DNA from 2 places in the Janthinobacterium sp. GW821-FHT03A03 genome. Region 1 is predicted to be linked to the other one. Evidence: predicted binding sites of a transcription regulator. Region 1 holds the regulator's gene; the other holds the start of a gene.
The links. Region 1 encodes sigma-54, which starts transcription at its own class of promoters, with help from an activator protein. Its sites were predicted from a motif close to TGGCANGNAANCTGCTTT; they were not measured.
Positions count from the first base shown of each region.

Region 2: a site for sigma-54 is predicted at 9,495-9,512, ahead of AC07VI_RS28990 (beta-propeller fold lactonase family protein). Genes of this name have one in related genera too.

Region 1 covers NZ_JBWKUZ010000010.1:65,912-80,367, forward strand. Annotated here, with positions in the region: gene rapZ (RNase adapter RapZ) at 1-358, shown strand, start outside; gene AC07VI_RS18585 (enoyl-CoA hydratase/isomerase family protein) at 518-1,603, opposite strand; gene hpf (ribosome hibernation-promoting factor, HPF/YfiA family) at 1,731-2,093, opposite strand; gene AC07VI_RS18595 (RNA polymerase factor sigma-54) at 2,163-3,641, opposite strand; gene lptB (LPS export ABC transporter ATP-binding protein) at 3,646-4,401, opposite strand; gene lptA (lipopolysaccharide transport periplasmic protein LptA) at 4,401-4,994, opposite strand; gene lptC (LPS export ABC transporter periplasmic protein LptC) at 5,020-5,631, opposite strand; gene AC07VI_RS18615 (KdsC family phosphatase) at 5,677-6,210, opposite strand; gene AC07VI_RS18620 (KpsF/GutQ family sugar-phosphate isomerase) at 6,210-7,244, opposite strand; gene AC07VI_RS18625 (monovalent cation:proton antiporter family protein) at 7,329-9,308, shown strand; gene AC07VI_RS18630 (GGDEF domain-containing protein) at 9,309-10,505, opposite strand; gene AC07VI_RS18635 (MOSC domain-containing protein) at 10,540-11,391, opposite strand; gene AC07VI_RS18640 (type II asparaginase) at 11,512-12,606, opposite strand; gene AC07VI_RS18645 (hypothetical protein) at 12,739-13,233, shown strand; gene AC07VI_RS18650 (MipA/OmpV family protein) at 13,248-14,084, shown strand; gene AC07VI_RS18655 (TonB-dependent receptor) at 14,097-14,456, opposite strand, start outside.
Region 2 covers NZ_JBWKUZ010000036.1:1,612-16,067, forward strand. Annotated here, with positions in the region: gene rtcR (RNA repair transcriptional activator RtcR) at 1-880, opposite strand, end outside; gene AC07VI_RS28960 (vWA domain-containing protein) at 1,085-2,656, shown strand; gene AC07VI_RS28965 (RtcB family protein) at 2,926-4,161, shown strand; gene rtcA (RNA 3'-terminal phosphate cyclase) at 4,178-5,197, shown strand; gene pedF (cytochrome c-550 PedF) at 5,324-5,809, shown strand; gene AC07VI_RS28980 (substrate-binding periplasmic protein) at 5,835-6,668, shown strand; gene AC07VI_RS28985 (TonB-dependent receptor family protein) at 7,236-9,374, opposite strand; gene AC07VI_RS28990 (beta-propeller fold lactonase family protein) at 9,577-10,533, shown strand; gene adh (aldehyde dehydrogenase) at 10,860-12,380, shown strand; gene AC07VI_RS29000 (DUF779 domain-containing protein) at 12,437-12,826, shown strand; gene AC07VI_RS29005 (PQQ-dependent methanol/ethanol family dehydrogenase) at 12,876-14,456, shown strand, end outside.

The sequences.
Region 1 (14,456 bases):
CCTGTTCTTCGAATCGTTCGCCTTCAAGCTGGGCGTGCCGCTGGACGCCGATTTCGTCTTTGATGTGCGGGCCTTGCCGAATCCGTATTACGACCTGGCCCTGCGTCCGCTGGACGGACGCGACGCGCCCGTGATCGCCTTTCTCGACGCGCAGCCCAGCGCGCTGGAGCTGCTGGCCGACATCCGCGCCTTCATCGAGAAATGGTTGCCGTCGTTCAAGTCCGACAACCGCAGCTATTTGACGGTGGCGCTGGGCTGCACGGGCGGCCAGCACCGCTCCGTGTACATGGCGGAGCGGCTGGCGCAGTATTTCGGCGCGCGCGAGCGCGTGGTCCTGCGCCACCGCGAACGCGCCTAAGTAATCCTCAGGAAATTATTGTGAAATTATGACGAACACAACCGGATGCTGTGCAAGGCGCCTGCAGCGACGCAGTGCGGGCACTGCTAGCTGCGGCAACACCGCGCAACGCCGGTTATGGAAGTCAGAAAACACAATAATTTATTGGGGGTGACTTAGTTAATCCAGGTGGCGCAGCGGATGCGCCAGCGCCGGCCAGACGGGCGCAAAGAAGCGCGCCACCATGGCCGCGTCGACTTCGTCCAGGCTTGATGGGTTCCAGCGCGGCGCGTTATCCTTGTCGACCACCAGCGCGCGCACGCCCTCGAGCACTTCGCCATGCGCGAAATTGTGGCGCACCAGCGTGCGCTCCATGCGCAGGCAATCGGCCACGCCCAGGTGGGCGCCACGCCGCAGCAATTCCAGGGTCACCGACATCATCAACGGCGAGCGCAGGCGCATGGCCGCCAGGGCCTTGGCCGCGAACGGACTGTCGTCCTGCGCCAGCGAAGCCATGATGGCCGCCACGGAGCCGGCGCTGAAGTGGCGGTCCAGCGCCGCGCGCACGGGAGCGAGGACAGACTCGCCCGCCTGGGCCTGGAACGGGGCTGCCAGCGCCTTGATGGCCACCGGCAAGGCCTCGCCCGGCGTCGACTCGAACAGGGCCTGCAGCGCCGCCATCTGCGCCTCGGGCAGGTAGACATCGGCCAGGCCCGTGTACAGGGCATCGGCCGCGCCGATGGTCAGCCCCGTCAAGCCCAGGTACAGGCCCAGCCGGCCCGGCAGGCGGGAAAGAAAGTAACTGCCGCCCACATCGGGGAACAGGCCGATATTGACTTCCGGCATGGCCATGCGCGTGCGTCCCGTGACGATGCGCAACTGGTTGCCGGGCCCCGCTTGCGCCACGCCCATGCCGCCGCCCATCACGACGCCATCCATCACGGCAATATACGGTTTCGGATAGAAGTGTATGACATGATTTAAAGCATATTCTTCTGTAAAGAAATCTTCCAGCTGGGCGCTGCCGCCCTGCGGCGTGGCCAGGCCCGCATCGTAAAAGAAACGGATATCGCCGCCGGCGCACAGGGCTTTTTCGCTGCTGGAGCGGATGACGACGGCGTCCACCTGCGGGTCGTCGCGCCAGGCCAGCAGGGCCGCGCTCAGGGCCCGCACCATCTCCAGCGACAGGGAATTCAAGGCTTTCGGGCGGTCGAGCACGATGTGGCCCGTGCGGTTGCGGATGGAGGCGTGGACGAAATCGCTCATGGCAGGATGGAAAGAAGTGAGGATGGCGCATTCTAGCGCTTTCACCACGGACATTGCGTTTCGCAGGACGCAAAAAAGGGCGCAATGTGCGCCCTTAGTTGATCACAACTGGGGGAAACCGGTGGCCTTAGACGGCGACGACGGCGTCTTCCTCTGAGTTGTCTGGCAGATGCTTGATCGCCTCTTTACCGTGCCCTTGCACTTTGGTTTTGTATTTCATCACTTGCCGATCGAGCTTGTCGATCAGGGTATCGATCGCGGCATACAGGTCATGCGCCAGGCTTTCCACATAGACAGTTTTACCGCTGAGACGCAGGTTGACTTCGGCCTTTTGACGTTTTTCTTTCTCTTTGAGGTTATCCACGGTCAGAATCACGGCGATATCGATGACTTGATCGAAATGACGTTTCACGCGCTCCAGCTTCGCTTGTACGTATTCACGGATGGCTGGTGTCACTTCAAGATGATGTCCGCTGATGGTGAGATTCATACACACTCCTAAAGATGATCGGGTTCGTGCGGTCCATCCTATCCGGCCCGCAGAGGAACCGAAAAAAACTTACAAACACTTACGCAGGCTCACTGGCGGAATTTTCAACGCTTCCCGGTACTTGGCAACAGTACGTCGCGCAATCACCATGCCTTGTTCCCCCAGCATGTCCGCAATCTTACTGTCGGATAAAGGATTTTTAGGGTCTTCTGCTCCTGTCAGTTGCACGATCAATGCCCGTATCGCCGTCGATGACGCTTCGCCCCCCGCTTCGGTGGCGACGTGGCTACCAAAGAAATATTTCAACTCAAACATGCCATGCGGGGTCAGCATGTACTTTTGGGTTGTTACCCGCGAGATAGTACTCTCGTGTAATCCCAGTGTATCAGCTATTTCACGGAGCACAAGGGGCCGCATGGCAACGGCCCCATGCGAGAAAAAGTTCTTTTGTCTTTCTACTATCGCCTGCGCCACGCGCAAGATCGTATCGAAGCGCTGGCGCATGTTCTTGATCAGCCACTTGGCTTCCTGCAACTGTGCGCCCATGGCACCTTCGCCCTTGCCCTGCTTCAACAAATTGGCGTACATGGCGTTCACGCGCAGGCGCGGCATGACGTCATTGTTCAGGCTCACCTGCCAGCCATTGCGCGCGCGCTTGACGACCACGTCGGGCACCACGTAGTCGGACACGTCGGAGGCGAACACGGCGCCCGGATGCGGGTTGCACAGCCGGATCACCGTCTGCGCCTCGCGCAAGTCTTCATCGTCGCAATCGAGGGCTTTTTTCAGCTTGTTGAAATCGCGCTGGGCAAACCAGGCCAGGTGCTTTTCCACGATGACGAGGGCCATGCGCCGCGTCACCAGGGCGATGTGCGGCAAGCGCCTGATTTGCAGGGCCAGGCATTCGGACGCATTGCGCGCGCCCACGCCGGGCGGGTCGAAACTTTGCAGCAGCGCCAGCGCCGTGCGCAGTTCGTCGGCGTCGATTTCCAGCTCTTCCGGCAGGCGCGCCAGGATGTCGTCGAGCGATTCCTCCAGGTAGCCATTGTCGTCGAGGGCATCGATGATCAGCTCGACCAGCGCGCGGTCGCGCAATTCGAGCACCGTCACGCGCATCTGCTCCATCAGGTGCTCGCGCAAGGTGCAGTGGTGGGCTTCGAGTTGTGGACGGGAATCTTCGTCGTCGGGCGCCTTGCCCCGGCTCGCCTCGCTCCAGTCGCTGTCGCCGCCGTCCGCGGCGGCCGGGCCCTCGCCCGCCTCGCCGTCAAAGCCGTCCGTTTCGGCCGGCGCGGCGGGCGCTTCCTGGCCTGGCGGCTGGGGCGGCGCTTCGGCCGGCGCGGCCGTGGAACTCAAGGCCCCGTCGGACAACAGGCGCAGCGACCGGTCGAGCGGGTCGTCGAGGCGCTCGAGCAGGGGATTGTCTGTCAGCAACTGCTCCAGTTCCTGGTGCAGTTCCAGGGTAGACAATTGCAGCAGGCGTATCGATTGCTGCAACTGCGGCGTCAGTGCCAGGTGCTGCGAGGTGCGCAGCTGCAATGATTGTTTCATTGGCTCACATGCGGAAGTGTTCGCCCAGATAGACCCGGCGTACCGACTCGTTCGCGATGATGTCATCGGGGCGTCCCGACGCCAGCACCGAGCCCTGGTTGATGATGTAGGCACGGTCGCAAATACCCAGCGTCTCGCGTACATTATGATCGGTGATGAGCACGCCGATATTGCGCTCCTTCAAGAAACGCACGATGCGCTGGATCTCGATCACGGCGATGGGATCGACGCCGGCGAACGGCTCGTCGAGCAGCACGAAGCGCGGGTCGGTGGCCAGCGCGCGGGCGATTTCCACGCGGCGGCGCTCGCCGCCCGACAGGGACAGGGCCTGGTTCTCGCGCAGCTTTTCAATCTGCAGGTCGGCCAGCAATTTATCCAGGCGCTCCTCGATCTCGGCCTTCTTCAGCGGGCGCCCGTCGACGGTCTGGATTTCCAGCACGGCGCGGATATTGTCTTCCACCGTCAGCTTGCGGAAGACGGACGCTTCCTGCGGCAGGTAGGACAGGCCCATCTGCGCGCGGCGGTGGATGGGCAGGCTGGAAATATCCACGCCGCTGATATCGATGCTGCCGCCATCGGACGGCACCAGGCCGACGATCATGTAGAACGAGGTGGTCTTGCCGGCGCCGTTCGGGCCCAGCAGTCCCACTACTTCGCCGCATTCGACTTGCAGCGAGACATCATGCACGACTTGCCGCTTGCCATAGGTTTTCTGCAGCCCGCGAACGATCAGGGTGCTGCCGCAACGTGTATTTTCCATTATTTCTTTCCTGGCGCGGGTGTCGCCGGCGCCTTCTCCGCCGCAGGAGCCTTGTTCTTCGGCTGGATCACCATGCGCACGCTGCCGCCATCGGGGGTGCTCGTGCCGCTGTTGGAATTTTCCATCGCAAATTCTTCCTTGCGGCTGTCATACGAAATGTAGGCGCCATTGGCCACGTCGGTCACTTTCGTGCCTTCCAGGCGCGTCACCTTGGCCTTGGAAAACAGTTTCACGACTTCCGTCTTGTTGTCATATTCCACGCGCTCCGCTTCGCCTTCCACCCACAGGTCGCCCGCGCCATCGCGCTTCTGGCGGAACGTGGCCAGCTTGCCGGGGTCGGCCCAGAAAGTGATGAACTGGTAGCCTTGCGGGTCTTCCGTGATCAGCGCGCGGCCCGCCTTCATGGTCAGGGTGCCCTTGACCAGCACCACGTCGCCCGTCAGGGTGCGCACCTGCTTGATGTCATCAACGTGGCCGCTGCGCGCCGTGATCACGGCTTCCTTCTCGGAATCGGCCTTCTCGGCATGCGCCGCGCCCATCACGCCCAGCGAGCAAACGGTCGAGAATAGAGTCAGCAGCAAGATGTTCTTCATAGTATGGTTTCCTTGTTTCATTCTGTCATTTTGCCGTCGCGGCCGGGCGCGGTTTCGGCGGGAGGACCATGCGCAGCGCCTGATGCACTTCCACCACGCCGGTGGCGTTGTTGGCTTTCATGCCCACGCCGTTGATGCGCGAAGCGCCCGTCAGGATGTCGACAGGCATGTCCGTTTCCATTCTTTCCTCATCCGGAAACACCGTCAGCGCTTCCGTCTTCAAGGTCAGGTTCTGCGCCTTCGGGCTGGCGATGCGGTCGATCACGACATTGCGGTGCAGTTGCAGCCGGGTATTATCCTGATCGATATGCGCCAGTTCCGCATTCATGTTCATCGGCGGCATGTCGGGCGTCAGCTTGCGCACGAAAGGCTGGTCGATATCGGACGAATCGTCGGCCGGGTAATGCGTAAGCTTGGTGCCGGACACGATGTAGCTGGGTTTGCCCGTCAAATCCATGCGCACCAGGCTGAAATTGGTGATGAAATAGTCCGGTTCATTCAAATGCTTGCTGGCGGTAATGTCCTGGGCATTCTTGTTCATCACTTCGAGCAGCCAGAAGCTGCCCAGCGCGACGATGACCGCCCCCAGCACGGTAAAACTCATGCGCCAGCGATGGGCGCCTCCTGGCTTACGCATATTGCTTCACTCTTTCAAATGTCACTGGCGGCGAGGCACGGCACCTCACTCCAGGAACGGCGCCATGACGCGCGCATAGTTGTCCTGCGCGCGCAACAGGAATTCGCAGATCTCGCGCACCGCGCCGCGGCCGCCGCCGGCCTGCGTCACATGGTGCGCCAGGCCCAGCGCTTCCGGGCGTGCGCCCGGCACGCTGACGGCAAAGCCCACGCGGCGCAGCAGGGGAGCGTCGATGACGTCGTCGCCGATGTAGCCGCATTGCTCTTCCGTCAAGCCCGTCAGCGCCAGCAACTCGCGGAACGGCGTCAGTTTATCGTGGCCGCCCTGGTGCACATGGGTAATACCCAGGTCCTGCGCGCGGCGCGCCGTGATGGCCGAGCGGCGCGCGCTGATGATGGCCGTCTGCACGCCCGATTCCTGCAGCAGCTTGATGCCCAGGCCATCATACACATTAAACGTTTTCATCATTTCGCCATCGGGGCCGAAATGCAGGCTGCCGTCGGTCAGCACGCCGTCGACATCAAAGATCATCAGTTTGACCTTGGCCGCCCGCGCCAGGTTGTCCGCCACGCTGTCCATCAGATCACCTTCGCTTGCGTCAGATCATGGATATGCAGCGCGCCGACCAGCTTGCCGTCGGCGTCCACCACCAGCATCTGGTTGATGCGGAACTGCTCCATCACGGCCACGGCATCGACGGCCAGGCGCTCGGGCGCGATGCTGCGCGGCTGCGCATGCATGACGTCGCGGATCGCCACTTGCGTGAAATCCTGCACGCGCTCGAACATGCGGCGCAAATCGCCATCGGTAAACACGCCCACGGGGCGGTTGTCCGCATCGACGACGGCCGTCATGCCCATGCCCTTCTTCGTCATTTCCTCCAATGCCTGCAGCAAGGAAGCGTCCACGGGCACCTTGGGCACCCGTTCGCCGCTGCGCATGACGTCATGCACATGGGTCAGCAGGCGGCGGCCCAGGGCGCCGCCCGGGTGCGAGCGGGCAAAATCTTCTTCCTTGAAGCCGCGCAAGTCGAGCAAGGCCACGGCCAGGGCGTCGCCCAGGGCCAGGGTGACGGTGGTGCTGGCCGTCGGGGCCAGATTCAGCGGACAGGCTTCTTTCTCGACGGAAATATCCAGGTGCACGTCGGCCAGCTGGGCCAGGCTGGAGTTCGGCTTGCCCGTCATGGAGATCAGCACGCCGCCCATGCGCTTGACGACAGGCATGATGGCCATCAGTTCGGACGACTCGCCCGAGTACGAAATAGCAATAAAAGCATCGTCCGAGGTGACCATGCCCAGGTCGCCATGGGCCGCTTCGGCCGGATGCACGAACATGGCCGGCGTGCCGGTGGAAGCGAGGGTGGCGGCAATCTTGCGCGCGATATGGCCGGACTTGCCGATGCCGGAGACGACGACACGTCCCTTGCACTGCAGCAACAGGGCCACGGCGCGGCCGACACTGTCGTCCGTGGCCAGGCGCGCATGCAGGGCGTTGATGGCGTCGGACTCGATCTGCAGGGTGGTGCGGGCCAGCGCGACAGCGCGCTCGGTGGTCGCTTGCATGTCAATTCGATCAAAAGCTTTCAGCATTGTTTTTTCATGGGTTACACTCATGCCCAAAGTATAAACGAATTAGGAAAGCAAAAAACTTGCCAGTCACAACAAACAACGATTTCCACTGAGCTCCCCGGGCAACCCATGTTTTCCTCGCTTGAACTGACCCTGATGTTACTCGGCAGCGCCGTGCTGGGCGTGGTCGCTTTCAGAATGTTGCATTTGCCGCCCATGCTGGGCTACCTGGCCGTCGGCATCGTCATCGGCCCCCACGCGCTGGGCCTGGCAGCCGAGAATGAAGCGAGCCATACCCTGGCCGAGTTCGGCGTCGTCTTCCTGATGTTTTCCATCGGGCTCGAATTTTCTCTGCCCAAGTTTCTCGCCATGCGGCGCATCGTCTTCGGACTGGGCATGGCGCAGGTGGCCACCACCATCGTCGCCACCGTCGTCTTCGGCTGGTTCGTCGGGCGCTACCTGTCCGCCTACATCCACCTGAGCTGGCAAGCCGCGTTCGCCCTGGGCGGCGCGCTGGCCATGTCGTCGACGGCCATCGTCTCGAAAATGCTGACGGAACGGCTGGAGCTGGAAAGCGAGCACGGCCGCAAGATCATCGGCATCCTGCTGTTCCAGGACCTGGCCGTGGTACCGCTGCTGATCCTGATTCCCGCCCTCACGCGCGATTCGGACAACCTGGCCGAAACCCTGGCCTGGGCCGGCGGCAAGGCCCTGGTCGTGCTGATCCTGCTGCTGTTCATCGGCCAGAAGATGGTGCGCGGCTGGCTGACCATCGTGGCCAAGCGCCGCTCGCAGGAATTGTTCATGCTCAATCTGCTGCTGATCACCCTGGGCGCGGCGTGGATCACGGAGCGGGCCGGGCTGTCGCTGGCCCTGGGGGCGTTCGTGGCCGGCATGCTCATTTCCGAGACGGAATTCAAGCACCAGGTGGAAGAAGACATCAAACCGTTCCGCGACGTGCTGCTGGGCCTGTTCTTCATCACCGTCGGCATGCTGCTCAATATCCGCGTCGTGCTCGACAACTGGTGGCTGGTGCTGCTGCTGCTGTGCGGCCCCGTGCTGCTGAAATTTGCCCTGATCGCGGGACTGGCCCGGCTGTTCGGCTCGTCGACGGGCGTGTCATTGCGCACGGGCCTGGCCCTGGCGCAGGCGGGCGAGTTCGGCTTCGTGCTGCTGAACCTGGCCGGCGGCATCAAGCTGATGGACCCGTTCGTCGTGCAGGTGGTGCTGGCGTCGATGGTGCTGTCGATGCTGGTGGCGCCCTTCCTCATCGCCAAGTCCGACGCCATCGTCATGAAACTGGCCGCCAACGACTGGATGATGCAATCACTGGCCCTGACAAAGATCGCCACGCGTACCATGGCCGCGCAAAAACACGTGCTGATCGCCGGTTTCGGGCGCAGCGGGCAAAGCCTGGCCACCCTGCTGACGGAAGAAAAAATCGAATACCACGCGCTGGACCTGGACCCGGAGCGGGTGCAGGAAGCCCAGCTGGCCGGCGCCCACGTCTCGTACGGCGACGCGGGCCGGCGCGAAAGCCTGGTGGCGGCCGGCATCTACCGGGCCAGCGCCGTGGTGATCACCTATGCGAATACCCCGTCGGCACTGAAGTTATTGCATTTACTTAACGAAATGGCGCCGACCTTGCCCGTCATCGTGCGCAGCCATGACGACAGCGACCTCGACCAGCTGAAAAACGCGGGCGCGGCCGAAGTGGTGCCGGAATTGATGGAAGGCAGCCTGATGCTCGCTTCGCACGCGCTGATCATGATGGGCGTGCCCCTGCGCCGCGTGGTGCACCGCGTGCAGGCGGCGCGCGAAGAGCGCTATGCCTCGCTGCGCGGCTATTTCCACGGCACCAGCGACGCCGACGACGATGCCGACCTGGAACGCCTGCACACGGTCACCGTCAGCGAAGGCGCCCATTGCGTGGGCTTGCCTTTGAGCACGATCGACGTGGCCGCCTGCGGCGCCTTTGTGACGGCCATCCGCCGCGGCCGCGGCCGCCTTGACGTCACGCCCGACACGCAGCTGGCCAGCGGCGACGTGGTGGTGCTGCGCGGCAGCGCCGACGCCGTGGCCAAGGCGGAAACCTTGCTGTTGAAATAACTATTCGACCTGCGCCTGCCAGCTGACGACCTTGTTGCGCCCGCCCGCCTTGGCCTGGTACAGGGCCTGGTCGGCGCGCGCCACCAGCTGCTGCGCCACGGCTTCGATGGGCAGCAGCGCCGCGTCCGCTTCCAGGCTGGCCACGCCGATCGACACGCTGACCCACGCCTGCGCGCTGCCCGGCAGGTCGAACATGGTGCCGGCGATGCTGGCGCGGATGCGTTCGGCCACGAACGTGGCACTATCGAGGTCCGCATCGATCAGCAGCACGACGAATTCCTCGCCGCCGAAGCGCCCCAGCGCGTCCGAGCGGCGCAATTCCGTGCGGATGCGCGTGGCCACTTCGCGCAGCACTTCATCGCCGCCCTGGTGGCCATGCGTGTCGTTGACCGACTTGAAATGGTCGATGTCGATATACATGCATGAAATGCAATAATTCTGGCGCCGCGCGCGGGCGATTTCTTCCAGCAGGCGGCGGTCGATATAGCGCCGGTTGTAGACGCCCGTCAGGGAATCGGTCAAGCCTATGTACTTCAGCATTTCATTGCTGATCACGTTTTCCAGGCAAATGGCGATGATGGACGCCATGTGCTTGATGAAATCCGTGCCCAGCACGGGCGTAAAGCGCGTCACGTCGCTGCTGGCGAGGTTCAGGCTGCCAATCAGGCGCTTGTTGCGCAGCAAGGGCACCAGGGCCACGCTGCGCAGGGGCGCGTCGATGCCCGGAAAACGGGGGCCATGCACGGCCGCATCGAACGGCCCCAGCAGCGGCAGCGGCGGCAAGGAGGCGTCGCCGGCGGCCACGGTGGCTTGCGGCGCAAAGCCCAGCTGCGCCACGGCATGCACGAACAGCAACTGCGGAAAGGCGCTGAAATCGACGCCCAGCTTTTCCATCACGAGCAAGATATCGTCATCCTCGTCGAGCAGGCTCAGGGTGACGCCGTCAAGGTCGGAAATCACGGGCAGGGTACGGAATATCGTACCGATCAGCTCGGGAAAGGTGGACGCGCCGACAATTTCCAGGTCGAACGCCTGGTGGCGGCACATGATGTCGTGGTTGCGCTCAACCTGTTCCAGCAGAAAGGCCATGCGCGCGCGCAAGGCCTGATTCTCGGCTTCGAGGCTGGCAACGCGCTGGGCCGGTGCGACGGCATCGTTCCCCGGCTGGCCCGGCTCTGGCGGTATTGCTTGATTCATAGAAACCTTAAACCCTTCTGTGCGGGCGCCGCGCTTAAAATGCCAGTTCGAAACCGATGTCTTGTCCCACCACAATACGCTCATCGCCGCCTTGCGTGACGATGGCATTCATGCCGAAGCAGATGGCGCCGTCGAGCTCGGGCCTGGCACGGTAACCTTGCATGACGTCGAGCGGATCCGGCCCCGGCACGCCTGTCGCCTGGTCCACCGACGGAATCGGGCAGCGCGAGCACGGCTTGACGGGTTTTAATATGGTAGCGCCGAATTGCAGGAACGCCGCGTAGTCCTCCTCGAAGGCGCCGATGTCGCCGATGACCAGGTTCGGGCGGAAACGGTTCATCGGCAGCGCCTCGCGGCCGGCCGCGCGCAGCTTGTCATTGACGTCGGCCAGCGAGGCGCTGCCGGCGATCAGCACCGGGTAGCCATCGGCAAACATGGTCGATGCGGCAATTCCATTCGTCCACTTGGTGCTGGTGGCGCGCACCACGTCCGGATGAAAGCGCACCAGGCGGCATGGCACGCCGATGGCCTGCGAAAACCAGGTGGCCGTGACTTCGTCGCAGTCGTAGGCGCGCACGGCATCGTCCCACACTTGCACTTCCAGCATGGGCGCATGTTGCGGATCCGGCAAGCCCAGCTCGATTTCCAGGCGCAGCATGCCCGGCGCGCGCAATTCCAGGGTGGCGGCCTTGATGCGCGGCACGATCAGCGCCATGCGCGGATGTTCGCGCTGGGTCAGGAAGCGGCCCTGCGGGTCCACCACCATCCATTCGCGGTCGAATACGTGCTCACTCATCAGCCCCGACTGCGTGAGGACCGCCTCGCGCAGGTGGATGCCGGCGCAGGATTTGATGGGATACAGAATGATGTCGGACAGGATAGCCATGGGCCGGGGCAGTATTGCAACTTCTGCCAGGAAGTTATTCAGAAACGCAGTATGGCAGCAAAGCGGGCAAGCGTAAATCCGCCAAGCCCAGCCGCAGTGGCCGGGCCGGCGTGACGACGATCAATATGTGTAGAAAATACGCTGGATTTCTTGCGTACTATTGGTTTTGGTCAAGGCCAGCATCAGCAGGATGCGGGCTTTTTGCGGGTTCAGGGTATCGGAGACGACACTGTCAAGTTCATCGTCGTTGGCTTCGCCATTGCGCGCCACGATGCCCTGGCCGACGCGGCTCGAACGCACGATCAGCACGCCCTTCTGGCGCGCTTCCACCAGCGCCGGCTTCATTTGCGCGGCCACGCTGCCGTCGCCCACGCCCGCGTGGATGATGCCCTTGGCGCCGGCGGCGATGAAGGCGTCCATGCCGACGCGGTTCATGTTGGCGTAGCCGTAGACGATGTCCACTTGCGGCAAGGCGTCGAGCTTGCTGACGTCAAATTCCGACTCCAGGGTGTGCTTGCGCGTCGACTGGCGGTAGAAGAAGGGCTTGCTGCCCTGGATGTAGCCGAGCATGCCCAGTTCCGGCGACTTGAAGGTGTCCGTGGTCGAGGTGTTCGTCTTGGTCACTTCGCGCGCGGCGTTGATCTGGTCGTTCAAGGCCACCAGCACGCCCTTGCCCACGGCTTCCTTGCTGCCCGCCAGCAACACGGCGTTGTACAGGTTGATGGGGCCATCGGCCGAAATGGCTGTCGACGGACGCATGGCGCCCACCACGACGACCGGTTTGTGGCTTTTCACGGTCAGGTTCAGGAAATACGCCGTCTCTTCGATGGTGTCGGTGCCATGCGTAACGACCACGCCGTCGACGTCGGCGGAGGCCAGCAGCACGTTGATGCGCTTGGCCAGGGTCAGCCAGTGGCTGTTGCCCATGCTTTCGCTGGCGATCTGGAACACTTGCTCGCCTTTCACATTCGCCACTTTCTTGAGTTCCGGCACGGCGGCGATCAGGCGCTCGACGCCCACGGTGGCCGAGGTGTAGCCCACGGTGGTGGTGCTGTCGGCGCCGCTGCCGGCGATGGTGCCGCCCGTGGCCAGGATCACCACATTCGGCAACTTGACGGCCGCTTCCTGCGCGCGCGCGGGCGAGGCGGCGACAAAGCCCATCAGCAAGGTGGCCAGCATCAGCTGTGCACAGGAATGGAATTTACGTGAAAACATGGTGCTCCCGTTCGGTGATGTGTCAAAGATAACAAAGTCGTGTGCAAATTATATGTCATCAATGGCGCACAAATCCCCAATTCATGTGTCCCGCGCAAACGTGCGCGCCCTTATCCGCGCTACAGTGGCGCCATGTCCACATTACGCCCCTTCCGCTCCTGCCTCGTCCTGCCGCTGATCTTGATCGCGCTCAATGCCTGCTCCACGCAAATCGAACTGCGCACGGCGGCGCAGCAGGAACAGTTCGCGCGGGAAGCGGCCAGCCAGGGCGACTGGGCGCAAGCCATGCGCAGCTACGCGGCCGCGGCCGAGAATGCCGAACTGGGCCATGGCGACTTCGCTTGGCAGGCGCGGCTGCATCACCAGGCGGGACGCGCCGCCAGCGGGGCCTGCCGCTACGATGCGGCCGAATTTCATTTCCGCCAGGCCATCGCGCTGGCAAAGAAGAGCGAATACTCGAGCGCCCTCAGCTACAAGGCGCTGATCGACCAATATGAACGCCAGGGCAAGGCGACGCAAGCCTTGGCCGTGCGCAATGAACTGGGCTTTCATCAATCTTGGGCGCTGGGCGCATTTACCGACCGGGAATCGCTGCCGGTGGGCAAGCCTTGCGGAACACCGCCATAGTACGGGGGATGCCGATGAGAGTGACACGCACGCTGCTGGCACTATCCCCCCTCTTTGCCGCCATCGCGCCCGCGTATGCCGTCGAAGCCGCCTTGCCTTTATGGGAAGCGGGCATCTTCGGCGGCACGGCTGTCACGCCTGCCTATCCGGGCGCCGGCGAACGTTCGACGCGCACCCTGGCCCTGCCCTATCTGATTTATCGCGGCAAAGTCCTGCGCGCCGACCGCTCCGGCGTGGGCGCGCGCCTGCTCGATACGGATCGCCTCGATTTCGATATCGGTTTTGCCCTGTCCTTGCCGGCCCGCTCCAGCGACGTACCGGCCCGGCGCGGCATGCCGGACCTGGGGACTTTGCTGGAATTTGGCCCGCGCCTGAAAATCAAGCTGGCCGAGCCGACACAACACAGCCGCCTGGGCCTGGAGCTGCCCTTGCGCGCCGTCATCGAAGCGCGCGGCGGCCTGCGCCGCCAGGGCGCCACGTTCGAACCGCGCCTCGTGTATGCGCTGCAGGGCGACCGCCAGGCATGGCACCTCGACGCCAGCCTCGGCGCCGTACTGGGCAATGGCGGCATCAACGATTACCTGTATGGCGTCAGCGCCGCCTTCGCCACCCCGGAACGCCCGGCGTATGCGGCAAAAAGCGGGCTGATGCTCACGCGGCTGGGCCTGGGCGGCTCTTACCGGCTGCAGCGGGACTGGCGCGTCTTTGCCTTTTTGCGCTACGACAATTACACAGGCGCCGCCAACCGCGCCAGCCCCCTGTTGCGCCAGAACAGCGGCACCTCGGCCGGCATCGGCCTGATGTGGACGTGGCAACGCTCGGACAGGCAGGCACGGGGCCCGGACGATTAGCGGCAAGACGGCTTAAAACTCCGTCGTGGCCGACAGCATGACCGTGCGCGGCGCGCCCAGGCCCAGGCTGGTCCATTGCGGCAGCGCCCAATACGCCTTGTTGCCCACGTTGCTCACGCTGGCGCGCACGGTCAAGGGCCGGCCGGCGGCGCGGGTGGCATAGCGCGCGCCCAGGTCAAACACGGTGCGGCCCGGCACGGACAGTGAGTTGTCTTCGTTGAGGTACTGCTTGGACGCCGCCGTCGCGTTCGCCGTCAGAGTCACGCCGGGAATGGCGGGCGCATCCCACTCCACGCCCAGCTTGGCCTGCAGCCTGGGCACGCCCGCTGCCTGCTTGCCCTGGTTGGCGCCGCCCACCGTCTTGCTCAAGAC
Region 2 (14,456 bases), on a different contig from region 1:
CGCCGATTTCATCGAGAAACAGCAATCCCTTGTGCGCGCTGCGCAGCAAGCCTGGCCGGTCCGCACCGGCGCCCGTAAATGCCCCCTTGATATGGCCGAACAGGGTGGACGCGGCGCCGTCGCCATGCAGGGTGGCGCAATTGAGGTCGATGAACTTGCCGTCGATCTGGTGGCGCGACCGTTTCAGCTCATAGATGCGGCGCGCGAGAAAGGACTTGCCGGCGCCGGTCGGCCCCGTCAGCAGCATGGGCGCTTTTGACTTGATGGCGACGCGCTCGATTTCCCCGATCATGGCGTTGAATTTCGCATTGCGCGTGGCGATGCCGGACTTCAGGAACGCTACGGCTTCGGCCTGCTCGCGCGTAAAGCGCTGGGCGATCTGGTCGTAACGCGACAGATCGAGGTCGATCAGCGCGTAACTGCCGGGATTGCCAATGGCCTGGCGTTTCGGCGGCGACGTCTGCACGAGGCGGCCAGGAAAATAGCGCGCTTCCGTCATCAGGAACATGCAGATTTGCGCCACGTGGCTGCCGGTGGTGATGTGGATCCAGTAATCCTCCTGGTCCGGGTCGAAGGGATAGCTGTTGGCGAAATCATAGAGGGCGCCATACACGTTTTCAAAATCCCAGGCATCGCTGATCGGCAGGTCATGCGCGAGCAGCTGCGTTTCCGGCGAGACGCTGGCGATATCCTGCGACACCTGGCGTACCAGGCTGGCAAATTGCTCGCCGGCGTACAGCAGTTCGAAACGGTCGATGATCCTGTCTTCATGCTGGGTCAACGCGACGCTGGGCCGCCACTTTTCCCAGCGGGCCGCGCCCCTGCCGTTGTCGAGCTGTGTGCCGAGAAAACCGATGACGACGGTGCGTTTTGCTTGCATAGATTGGATAGGAGTTTATCTGAAAAGATAATTGTATCTGAATATCCGATGTTGCCCATTTTCGCCTGAAAGCGCACGTTGAAAATATTGATGAATAAAATCAATTACTTACAAGCACTGCTGGGAAATTGCGGAAAGCTGGCACAGCGCTTGCAATAGAAGGGATAACACCGAGATAAACGCATAGAGTAGAAGAGGAAAAAAATGGCCAACGCCCAGTTATTCCACAGCGCGAAACAGAGCGCAACCTTGCCGGCGGCGCTGGCGCACAATGCCGAAGGCGCGCCAGCGTATGCGCTGACGCCACGCCATCAATTGGCACAATACGCGGCCACGGGCTGCCTGAACACGACGTTTTATGCGAGCGCCGACGCGCAGCTGGCAAAGGTGATCGAGCTGTGCCAGGCCGTCGAGCCAGCCTTCATTGCGCAAACGGCCGTGTACTGCCGCGAACGGGGCTATATGAAGGATATGCCGGCCTTGCTGGTGGCCGTGCTGGCGGGGCAGGGCGCCGTGGAATTCGCGCCGGCTTTTCAACGCGTCATCAACAATGGCAAGATGCTGCGCAATTTCGTGCAAATCGTGCGTTCGGGCGTCATCGGCCGCAAATCGCTGGGATCGCGTCCGAAAAAGCTCGTGCAGGCATGGCTGAACGGCGCGTCGGAACAGGCCTTGCTGGCCGCCGCCGTGGGCAATAGCCCATCGCTGGCCGACGTGGTCAAGATGGTGCACCCGAAACCCGGCGATGCCTGGCGGGCCGCGTTTTTCGCCTGGCTGATCGGCAAGCCCTACGATGCCGCCGCACTGCCGCCGACGCTGGCAGCGTTCGAAGCTTACAAGCTTGATCCAGCGCAAGCGATTCCGGCAGTGCCGTTTCAGATGCTGACGGCGCTGCCCTTGAACGCACAGGCGTGGGCGCAGATCGCCCGCCAGGGCGGCTGGCAGATGGTGCGCATGAACTTGAACACCTTCGCCCGCCATGGCGTGTACGACATCGCCGGCATGCCGGAACTGATCGCCGCCAGGCTGTGCGATCCCGCGGCGATCGCCAGCTCGCGCGTGTTTCCGTACCAGCTGATGTCGGCGTACCTGGCCGCCGGCGACAAGGTACCGCGCATCGTGCACGCGGCGCTGGAGCAGGCGCTGGAAATATCGCTGGCGAACGTGCCGCGGATCGCCGGCAAGGTGGTGGTGTGTCCCGACGTTTCCGGCTCGATGGCGTCACCCGTCAGCGGTTTTCGCGGCAGCGCCACCTCGAACGTGCGCTGCATCGACGTGGCGGCGCTGGTGGCGGCGGCCATGCTGCGCAAGAATCCGGACGCGATGGTGCTGCCGTTCGAGCACAGCGTGGTGCAGTGCGCGCTCGGCGCGGATGATAGCGTGATGGAGAACGCGGCCAGGCTGGCGGCCATCGGCGGTGGCGGCACCAATTGCAGCGCGCCCCTGCTGCGCATGAACGGCAGGAAGGAGCTGGCCGACCTGGTGATCTATGTGTCCGATAACGAATCGTGGATCGACGCGAAGCGCAGCGGCGCCACGGCGACCATGGGACAGTGGAATGTCTTCAAGCAGCGCAATCCGCAGGCAAAGCTGGTCTGCATCGATATTGCGCCGCACGCCACCACGCAGGCGATGGAGCGCGGGGATATTTTGAATATCGGCGGTTTTTCCGATGATGTATTCAGGATCATCGCCGCCTTTGCCGCCGGCCAGCTGGACCCAGCCCACTGGGTGGGGGAAATCGCCGCCATCGATATCGCGGCGCGAGGTTGTTGAAGCAAAGCGCATGAATGCGGACAAGGCTACATAAAGATGTCCTGTCCCGGCTGGTCATGCGCCGCAGTGCCCCGAATGCCGACAGGATTACATCGATCAGCCGCGTCAAACCGGCCTGCCAGGTGCAGTCAGCCTGGCAGAAATCCTGTCTCCCTGGTCGGGTTGTCGTACTGATGAATGCCGGTGGAACTACATTTAGAGCCGATGCGTCGGCAATGTTTCACCAATCCTTGTCATCACCCCCTATACAATAGAAGAAGAGCATAGCGATGAAAAACGAAGAATACGAAGTCCTGCATACCGAAGGCAGCCGTCCCGTGAAAATGTGGACGCGTGGCGTGCCTGTCGAAGAAGCGGCAAAAAAACAATTGCGCAACACGGCGACCCTGCCGTTCATCTACAAGCATATCGCCGTCATGCCCGACGTTCACCTGGGTAAAGGATCGACCATCGGCAGCGTGATCCCCACCCTGGGCGCCGTGATTCCGGCAGCCGTGGGCGTCGATATCGGCTGCGGCATGATGGCGGCCAAGACCACGCTGACGGCCAGCGATTTGCCCGATAACCTGGGGCCGCTGCGCAGCGCCATCGAGCGCGCCATTCCGCACGGGATGTCGCCGAAGACGCGGGGCCACCGGGGCCGCGACGAGGGTTCCTGGCATACGCCGCCCTCGGTGGTCGACGCCGCGTGGCTGCAGCTGAAGGATGAATTCGACGCCATCTGCCTGAAAACGCCCAAGCTGAAGAACACGAATAACTATCGTCACCTGGGAACCCTGGGCAGCGGTAACCACTTCGTCGAAGTGTGCCTCGACGAGCAGGGCAGCGTATGGTTCATGCTGCATTCGGGTTCACGCGGCGTGGGCAATGCCATCGGCACGCATTTCATCGAACTGGCCAAGCAGGACATGCGCACCCACTTCATCAACCTGCCCGACCAGGACCTGGCCTATCTGGCTGAAGGCACGCAGCATTACGACGATTACGTGGAAGCCGTGGGCTGGGCCCAGCGTTTCGCGCGCAACAACCGCGAAGTGATGATGCAAAACCTGATCGCCGCCGTGCGCACGGTCATCCATAAGCCGTTCCAGACGCACGTGGAGGCCGTCAACTGCCACCATAACTATGTGCAGAAGGAGCACCACTTCGGCAAGGACGTGCTGGTCACGCGCAAGGGCGCTGTCTCGGCCCGCGCCGGAGAATTGGGCATCATTCCCGGCTCCATGGGCGCGAAGAGTTTTATCGTGCGCGGCAAGGGCAATGCGGACAGTTTTCATAGCTGCAGCCACGGCGCGGGCCGCACGATGAGCCGCACGGAAGCGAAGCGGCGCTTCAGCCTGGACGACCAGATCCGCGCCACCGAGGGCGTGGAATGCCGCAAGGATGCAAACGTGATCGATGAAATTCCGATGGCTTACAAGGATATCGATGCGGTGATGCTGGCGCAGCGCGAACTGGTCGACGTCGTGCATATCCTGAAGCAGGTCGTTTGCGTCAAAGGTTAATAGAAAGAAAGTACAGATGATAGAAATTGATGGAGCGCAAGGTGAAGGCGGCGGACAGATTTTGCGCTCGGCGCTGAGCCTGTCCATGATCACGGGCCAGTCATTCCGGCTGACGAATATCCGCGCGGGGCGGGAAAAGCCCGGCTTGCTGCGCCAGCATCTGCTGGCCGTGCAGGCGGCGGCCGCCATTTGCGGGGCGCGCACGACGCCAGTGGCGCTGCGCGCATCGAGCCTGGAGTTCGCGCCTGGCCCCATACGCGGCGGCGATTACCGCTTCGCCATCGGCAGCGCCGGCAGTTGCACCCTGGTGCTGCAAACCCTGCTGCCGGCCTTGCTGCATGCGGATGGCCCGTCCACCGTGCGCATCAGCGGCGGCACGCACAATGCCATGGCGCCGCCCGTGCATTTTTTGCAGCGCGCGTATGGCCGCATCCTGGAACAGATGGGCGCCGACGTCGATATCGCGCAGCAGCGCTACGGCTTTCATCCCGCGGGCGGCGGCGAAGTGATTGCCACGGTGCAACCATGCCAGCGCTTGCTGCCCATCGCATTGTTGCAGCGCGGCGAGCGGAAGGCCGGGTATGCGGAAAGCGTGGTGGCGGGCGTGCATGTGAACGTGGCGCAGCGCGAGCTCGAGCGCGTCGCCCAGGGCATGGGCTGGAGCGGCAAGCAGCTGCGCATCGTCGGCCTGCCGGCGGAGCAGGGGCCGGGCAACGTCTTGCTGCTGACATTGGAGCATGAATATGTCACGGAAGTATTTACCTCGTTCGGCGAAAAGTCCCTGCTGGCCGAATCCGTGGCCAAGCGCCTGCTGAACGAGGTGCGCGCCTATCTCAAGACGGACGCGGCCGTGGGCGAGCACCTGGCCGACCAGCTCCTGCTGCCCATGGCGCTGGCCGGCGGCGGCGCCTTCAGCTGCAGCAAGGTGTCGCAGCATGCGTTGACGAATGCGGACGTGATTTCCCGCTTCTTGCCCGTGCGTATTACTTTCGAGCAGCAGGAGCGGGGCAGTATCTGCACGGTGGCCGCCGCCTGACGTACGCGGTGACACAAATACCTGTTGCAGCTGTTCCAAATTGATACATGGGCGGCCGGATCAGGGGTACGCATGCATGGCATGGCATTTGCTCTTCTTTGGATATTCACTACCAAGGAGACCAGCATGACCTATTCCATCCGCACCCTGCTCGGCGTAGCCGCCGCCGGCGCTGTTGCCCTCACTTCCCTGCTGACCTTGCCGCAAGCCTATGCGCACGGCAATGTCACGCCGCAAGGCGTCGACACCACGGGTTTACCCAAGGTGGGCGACAAATGGCTCGAGCAAAACCCATATCGGGGCAACAAACTGGCCCTGACGGTGGGCACCTCGGCCTACAATCAGAACTGCGCCCGCTGCCACGGCATCGAAGCCATCTCGGGCGGCATCGCGCCGGACTTGCGCCAGCTCGATCGCGACTGTTTCGGTATCAAGAATGAGACAAAGAAACAGGCTTGCTACAAGGAAACGGACAATTATTTCCTGGCGACCATACGTCACGGTAAAGTACGCAATGGCGCCGTGTACATGCCGCCGTTCGAGGGCGTGTTCAACCAGGAAGCCATGTGGGCCATCAAGACCTACCTGGAAACCCGCCGCGAGTCTAATTAGGCCGAACTGATCACGAAGGAGTCCCATGCGTTCATTTCAACTCCGGGGCACGCGCGCGATGCTCTCGCTCGCCTGCCTGGCGCTGTGCGCGGCCGCGCCGGCGCGCGCCGACTGGCAGAAAGTGCAGCAGTCGGGCAGCCTGAAAGTGGCTGTGTATAACGAGTTCGCCCCGTTTTCCGACAAGGGTACGGGCATCGATATCGACATTGCCGAAGCGCTGGCGAAAAAGCTGGGCTTGAAACTGAGCTTGCTGCCCTTTCCCGCCGGCGAAAACCTCAACGACGACTTGCGCAATATGGTGTGGAAGGGACATTACCTCGGCTATGGTCCCGCCGACGTGATGCTGCACGTGCCGGTCGACAAGAAATTGATGGCGGACAACGACAAGGTCGAGATCTTCGCCCCATACTATGTGGAAACCGTGCGCCTGGCCCGCAGCGTGCAAGCCGTGCCGCAATTCGACGGGGTCGCCAGCCTCGCCGGCAAGCGCATCGGCGTCGAAAAAGTGTCGATCGCCGCCATGCTGATGCTGGGCGAGGACAATGGCAAGTACCGCGACGACGTGCGCATCTTCGACACGGCGACCGAAGCCTTGCAGCAATTGCAGGCGGGCAAGCTCGACGCCGTACTGGCGAACCGCTCGGAAATCGAGTCGGTGCTGAAAAGCGACCCCGCCTTCCCCCTGAGCGAAGTGGCGTTCGCCCGCTTGCCGCGTGCCGGCTGGGCCGTGGGCCTGGCCGTCAGCCGCCAGCAGCTCGACGTGGGCAAGCTGCTGCAGGCGGCCATGAACGAGATGGCGGCCAGCGGTGAATTGAAAGCCATCTTTGAGAAGCATGGCGTGAAGGAAGCGCGGCCCTGAAGTAGCCTGCTTTCGTTTAAAAGCCCGCACATCGGAAGAGGCGCGGGCTTTTTCATGAGAACGCCTGAAAAAAGTTCAAGGCAAGGCGCATTGCCGCAGGCAGTACGAATAGTACGGCCAGGCAATGCAACGCCGCCATGGACTTTTTCTCAGATCATGAGAACGCCTGAAAAATGTTCAAGGCAAGGCGCATTGCCGCAGGCAGTACGAATAGTACGGCCAGGCAATGCAACGCCGCCATGGACTTTTTCTCAGATCATGAGAACGCCTGAAAAATGTTCAAGGCAAGGCGCATTGCCGCAGGCAGTACGAATAGTACGGCCAGGCAATGCAACGCCGCCATGGACTTTTTCTCAGATCATGAGAACGCCTGAAAAATGTTCAGGGCAAGGCGCATTGCCGCAGGCAGTACGAATAGTACGGCCAGGCAATGCAACGCCGCCATGGACTTTTTCTCAGATCATGAGAACGCCTGAAAAATGTTCAGGGCAAGGCGCATTGCCGCAGGCAGTACGAATAGTACGGCCAGGCAATGCAACGCCGCCATGGACTTTTTCTCAGGTGTTCTTAAAAGGCGTATTGGGCGCTGACGCCTAGCAGCCAGTTACGGCCCGGCGCCGCTTCATAGTAGCGCTTGTTGCTGTCGCCGACGATGACGGAACCCACGTAAGTCTTGTCGAAAAGATTGTTCAGACGGGCAAATTCCTTGAAGCGCCAATGGCCTGCGTTTTGTTTGGCGTTGAAGCGGGCATTGAACACCGTGTAGCCGGGCGCCGGTTTTTCGATGTTGCTATCTTCCGCGTAGACCTGGTTGCTGGCCACGCTTTCCACTGCCGCGCCGAAACGGTCGAGCGTGTCTTTCCACGCCAGCTCCGCGAACAGATTGGCGCTGGGCACGCCCGGCAAGCGGCTGCCTTCGCGTACGCTGCCAAAGGCCTGGTCATACACGGCATGCAGGCTGGTCAGCGCCACTTTCGCCGTGAAACCGTAAGGCAGGGTCGAGTCCAGCGATACCTCCATGCCCTGGCGCAAGGTCTTGCTGGCATTGCGGTAGCTGGTGCGCCCGCCGCTCGATTGATCGACCACCAGTTCGTCGCTGGTCTTGATCTGGAACAAGGCGGCGTTTACATGCGTGTTGTTGTTGAGCTTGGCCTTGATGCCCGCTTCCAGGTTGGTGCTGGTGGCCGGTTTCAGCTGGTAATTGAAACCGCCGCCCGTGCCCGAGTAAAACAGTTCGTTCAAGGTGGGCGCCTCGAAGCCGCGCGCGGCGCTGGCGTACACGTTGACGCTGGGCGTCAGCTTGTACAGCAAGCCCAGCACGGGTGTCGTGTGGCTGTATTCCAGGCTGCCGCTGTCGTCGCCATTGCCGAGGAAGTGATCATTGACCGCCACTTTCATCTTGCTGTAGCGCAAACCTGCGCTCAGCAGCCATGGCCCGCTCTGCCATTCCGTCTGGATATACGGATCGAGACTGGACACCACGTCCTGCTCGCCGCGGCGCAGCTTGCCCTTCACGCCAAATGTGTTGCCGATAAAGTTTTCATAGCCGGTGCGGTCATCGCTGGAGCGGCCGTAATCGATGCCGATGGTGGTGCTCAGCTTGCCGCCAGCCAATTGATTCACGTGCAGCCAGTTGGTGTCGATGCCGTAGAACTCCCGCTGGAAGTCGACCACGCCGCCCGAATGCTTGGGCGGCGCCTGGAATGCCTTATTAAATGCCTGGTACTGGATCACGTCGCGGTTGCCGCCATACACCGTCACATGCAGGCGGTCATCGCCGAATGATTGCTCGTAGGTGGCGCCGATCTGCTGGTGATCGATGCTTTTGCGCGTGTTGTAGCGTTCGGCCAGGGTGCGCTTCGGGTTTTGCGTGTCGCTCGCATCGATTTCGCCGGCGCGCGGGTCGCGCGCAAACGTGGGCCAGGTGACGCCCAGCGGATCTTGCGTGTTGCCCTGATGCAGGCTGTTGGCGACGATGGTCAGCTTGCTGTCCTTCGTCGGCTTGATGGTGATCTTGCCGAACGCCTGTTCGCGTGTGGCGGCGCTGTGGTCGCGGAAACCATCCGTACGGAAGCGCGAACCGTCGAGCACGTAGCCGATGCCGCCTGCTTGCCCTTGTGCCGTCAAGTCCGCCTTGCTGGTGCCGAAGCTGCCGCCCGTCACGTTCAGTTCGACGGACGGGGGATTTTGCCCATCCTTGGAAAACAGCTGGATCACGCCGCCAGAATGGTTGCCATAGATGGCAGAAAACGGTCCGCGCAGCACTTCGATGCGCTCGGCCGTATCGAGGTTGAAGGTGGCGGCCTGGCCTTGCCCGTCGGGCATGCTGGCGGGAATGCCATCGCTGATCAGCTTGACGCCGCGCACGCCGAAGGCCGAGCGTGCGCCGAAGCCGCGCGACGAGATTTGCAAGTCCTGCGCGTAGTTCTGGCGGTTCTGCACGACCAGGCCCGGCACGGCGGCCAGCGCTTCCGACGCATTGACGCGGATCTGCCCGTCCTGGATGCGGGCGCTGTCGACCACGTCGATCGAGGCCGGCACCTCCTGGCTGGGGTGGGCGATGCGGCTGCCGCTGATCACGACCGTATCCATGAGTTGCCCGCCGGCCAGGTCAGCGGGCTCGGCAGCAAAGACGTGGGGGGCGAGGGTGGCGCTGCCGGCAACAAACAGGCTGGCGATGGTGTTCAGGCGGAAACGATGCTGCATGCGGTTCTCCAATGTGAATAAAGCCTGCTTGATCGCGTGCGCGGCGCAGGTCTGCATAGTCTTCTCAAGCAATATGCCTGCCATGTCTCCATTGGTGATGGGAAATTATACGCGCGCCAGTGGCACGGGGTTTGCATGCAGGAATCACCAGAGGCGCTGCCAGCCAGCGCTTTTTCCCTGTTTTGCCATTGAAAAGGTGATTATGCCCAAGTTATTCCGACGTTTGCGCCAGGCTTGCGTATTGCTGCCGGCGCTGGCATGTGCGTATGCCCATGCCGAACCGTTTGCCTATGTGCCCAATGAAAAGTCGGGCACCCTGAGCGTGATCGACACGGCCACCGACCAGGTGGTGCGCCAGATCGCGGCTGGCAAGCGCCCGCGCGGCATCGCCGCCGATCCCACCGGGCGGCAATTGTTTGTCACGGATGCAGCCAGCAGTGCCTTGCTGCTGATCGACAACGCTGCCGGTGCGCCCGTACGCAGCGTAGCGCTGGGCAAGTCGCCCGAAGGCGTCAGCGCCTCGCACGACGGCAATTACGTGGCCGTGGCTGTCGAGGAAAACAATAGCGTGGCCTTGCTCGATGGCCATACGGGCGTCGTGCTCGCCGATATCAAGGTGCAGGGGCGCAACCCGGAACACGCCGTCTTCAGCCCCGATGGGCGCTGGCTGCTGGTCAGCGCGGAAGAGGCCGAGCAAGTCGACGTCATTGATGTGGCGCAACGCCGCCAGGTGGCTTCCATCGCCGTGGGACTGCGTCCGCGCGGCATCGGCTTCAGCCCCGATTCCGGCCGCGCCTACGTGGCGTGCGAGTTGGTCAACGCCGTGTATGTGATCGACATGACGCTGCGCAAGGCCATCGTCACCATTCCTGCAGGCAAGAATGCGAATGGCATCGTGGTCCATCCTGGTGGCAAGCACGTATATGTCTCGAATGGCATCGACGGCACGGTGATGGTGATCGATACGGCCAGCAACGAGGTGACGGCCACCATTCCAGTCGGCAAGCGCCCGTGGAACATGGCCATCACGCCCGACGGCGCCAAGCTGTACGTGGCCAACGGGCGCTCGAACAGCGTCTCCGTCATCGACACGGCCAGCGCGCGCAAGGTGGCCGATGTTGCCGTGGGCGAATTGCCATGGGGCGTGGTGATCCGCTAGGCAAGCCGGAACAGGTGTTCCAGTCTGGTACACCTGTTCCATTGTGCAGCGGCGCAGCAGGGCTGGTTCGGCTTGGGAACAGGACGCCGCCGCCCTGTTCAATACGCCAACAAAGCGCCGCCTGCCGTCCGGCCCGGGCGCATGGGTGAAAAGCGCGCCGCTATTGACGCCATGCCCTTGCAACAGCAGTAAAACCCGCTAAGTTTGTAGTGGGATGGCGAGCTGGCACGGCATTTGCGGAAGACTCCGTGTACTCACCCCATCTGTACCAGGACGTTTGATTTTAATTAAGTACTTTTATTCTAATTCACCCGATAGAGGACGACATGAATCTCGCAGACATCAGCAAACTGGGCGTAGCCAATCCCTTCAAACAACGCTATGACAACTACATCGGCGGCAAATTCGTTGCCCCCGTAAAAGGTGAATATTTTCCCAACATTACGCCGATCACGGGCTTGCCGTTTTGCGAAATCGCCCGCTCCACGACGGAAGACGTCGAGCTGGCGCTGGACGCCGCCCATGCCGCCAAGGATGCCTGGGGCAAGACTTCGCCTGCCGAGCGCGCCAATATCCTGAACCGCATCGCCGACCGCATCGAACAGAACCTGAGCCTGATCGCCACGGCGGAAACCATCGACAACGGCAAGCCGATCCGCGAAACGATGAATGCCGACATTCCGCTGGCCATCGACCATTTCCGCTACTTTGCCGGCTGCATCCGCGCGCAGGAAGGTTCCGTCGCGCAAATCGACGCGGAAACCTATGCCTATCACTATCACGAGCCGCTGGGCGTCGTGGGCCAGATCATTCCCTGGAATTTCCCGATCCTGATGGCCGTGTGGAAGCTGGCGCCAGCCCTGGCCGCCGGCAATTGCGTCGTCCTGAAACCGGCCGAGCAAACGCCCGCCTCGATCATGGTGTTGATCGAGCTGATCGGCGACCTGCTGCCGCCTGGCGTGCTGAACATCATCAACGGTTTCGGCCTGGAAGCGGGCAAGCCGCTGGCCTCGAGCAAGCGCATCGCCAAGATCGCCTTCACGGGTGAAACGGGCACGGGCCGTTTGATCATGGGCTATGCCGCGCAAAACCTGATTCCCGTCACCCTGGAGCTGGGCGGCAAGTCGCCGAACATCTTCTTTGCAGACGTGATGGATGCGGACGACGAGTATTTCGACAAATGCCTGGAAGGCTTTGCCATGTTTGCGCTGAATCAAGGCGAGGTGTGCACTTGCCCATCGCGCGTGCTGATCCAGGAATCGATCTACGAGAAATTCATCGAACGGGCCCTGAAGCGCGTGGCCGCCATCAAGCAGGGCAATCCGCTCGACTCGTCCACCATGATAGGCGCGCAGGCATCACAGGAGCAGCTGGAAAAAATCCTGTCCTATCTCGACATCGGCCGCCAGGAAGGCGCCGAAGTGCTGGCCGGCGGCGAGCGCAATACGCAGGCGGGCGACCTGGAAGGCGGCTACTACGTGCGTCCGACCGTGTTCAAGGGCAACAACAAGATGCGCATCTTCCAGGAAGAGATCTTCGGGCCCGTCGTCTCCGTGACCACCTTCAAGGACGAGGCCGACGCGCTGGCGATTGCCAACGACACCCTGTACGGCCTGGGCGCCGGCCTGTGGACGCGTGACGGCTCGCGCGCCTTCCGCATGGGCCGCGCCATCCAGGCGGGCCGCGTGTGGACCAATTGCTACCACCTGTATCCGGCCCACGCCGCGTTCGGCGGCTACAAGCAATCGGGTATCGGCCGCGAAAATCACAAGATGATGCTCGACCACTATCAGCAAACGAAGAACCTGTTGGTGAGCTATAGCCCGAAAGCCCTGGGCTTCTTCTAAACCGGCAACAGGCGCCGCCCCCTGTTCCTCGGGTGCGGCGCACAGAAAGGGATGCCATGAGTGCAGCAATTGCCAGGGTGGTCGCCACCGATGCGGCGCTGGAAATGATGGACAAGTTGCGCCTGCGTCACGGCCCGCTGATGTTTTTCCAGTCAGGCGGTTGCTGCGACGGCAGCGCGCCCATGTGCTATGCGCTGGGCGAGTTCGATGTCAGCGATACCGACATTTATCTCGGCAATTTGAATGGCACACCGTTCTACATGGGACTCGAGCAATTCGAGTACTGGGAGCATACCCAGTTGATTATCGATGTGGTCGATGGCAATGGCGGCATGTTTTCACTCGACAACGGCACGGGCAAGCGCTTCTTGACGCGTTCGCGCCTGTTTACCGATGAAGAGTGCGCCTTGCTGCATGCGCAGCCGCACGACCATGGCAGCACTTGATACATACACATACTAATAACAGAGGGAGATGATTGTGCAGAAAAAAATCATGGGGATCGTCGTCGGTCTGAGTGTCGTTTCGCTGGTCCAGGCGGCCGACGTGGGCAATGTCACCAGTGCCATGCTCGACAGCACGGCCAGGAATCCGGCCAGCGTGCTGTCGTTCGGCATGGGCACGCAGGGCCAGCGCTATTCGCCGTTGACGCAGATCAATGACAAGACCGTGGCCAAGCTGGTGCCGGCCTGGTCGTTCTCGTTTGGCGGCGAAAAACAGCGGGGCCAGGAATCGCAGCCCTTGATTCACAACGGCAAGATGTTCGTCACGGCATCGTATTCGCGCATCTTCGCCATCGACCTGAAAACGGGCGCCAAGCTGTGGAAATATGAGCACCGTTTGCCGGACGGCATCATGCCCTGCTGCGACGTGGTCAACCGCGGCGCGGCCCTGTACGGTAACCTGGTGATCTTCGGCACGCTGGACGCCTATCTCGTGGCGCTGGACCAGAACACGGGCAAGATCGTCTGGAAAGAGAAAGTCGACGATTATGCGGCCGGCTATTCGATGACGGCCGCGCCGCTGATCGCCGAAGGCTTGCTGCTGACGGGCGTGTCGGGCGGTGAGTTCGGCATTGTCGGCCGGGTCGAGGCGCGCAATCCGATGACGGGCGACCTCGTGTGGAGCCGTCCGACCGTGGAAGGCCATATGGGCCACCGCTACGACAAGGATGGCAAGGCCAGCGATAACGGCGTGTCCGGCACGGTAAACAAGACCTGGCCGGGCGACCTGTGGAAAACGGGCGGCGCTTCGACGTGGATGGGCGGCACCTATGATCCGCAGACCAAGCTCGCGTATTTTGGCACCGGCAACCCGGCGCCATGGAACAGCCATCTGCGTCCCGGCGACAATCTGTACTCGTCGTCCACGGTGGCGCTGGACGTGAAGACGGGGCAGATCAAGTGGGCATACCAGAACACGCCGAACGATGCCTGGGATTTCGACGGCGCCAACGAATTCGTCACCTTCGACATGGATGGCAAGCGCTACGGCGGCAAGGCCGACCGCAACGGTTTCTTCTACGTCATCGACGCCAACACGGGCAAGCTGCAGAATGCCTTTCCGTTCGTCAAGAAAATCACCTGGGCCAGCAGCATCGACCTGAAGACGGGCCGGCCGAACTTCATTCCCGCCGGCCGCCCTGGCGACCCGACCAAGGGAGAGGAGGGCAAGAAGGGCACGACCGTGTTTGCCGCACCGGCTTTCCTCGGCGCCAAAAACCAGATGCCGATGGCCTATTCGCCGCAAACCAAGCTGTTCTATGTGCCCGCGAACGAATGGGGCATGGACATCTGGAACGAGCCCATCAGCTACAAGAAGGGCGGCGCCTTCCTCGGAGCCGGTTTCACCATCAAACCCCTGTTTGACGATTACATCGGTGCCATGCGCGCCGTCGATCCGAAGACGGGCAAGATCGTCTGGGAAATCAAGAACAACGCGCCGCTGTGGGGCGGCGTGATGAGCACGGCAGGCAATCTGGTGTTCTACGGCACGCCGGAAGGCTTCCTGAAAGCCGTCGATGCGAAGACGGGCAAGGAACTGTGGAAATTCCAGACGGGCTCCGGCGTCGTGGCG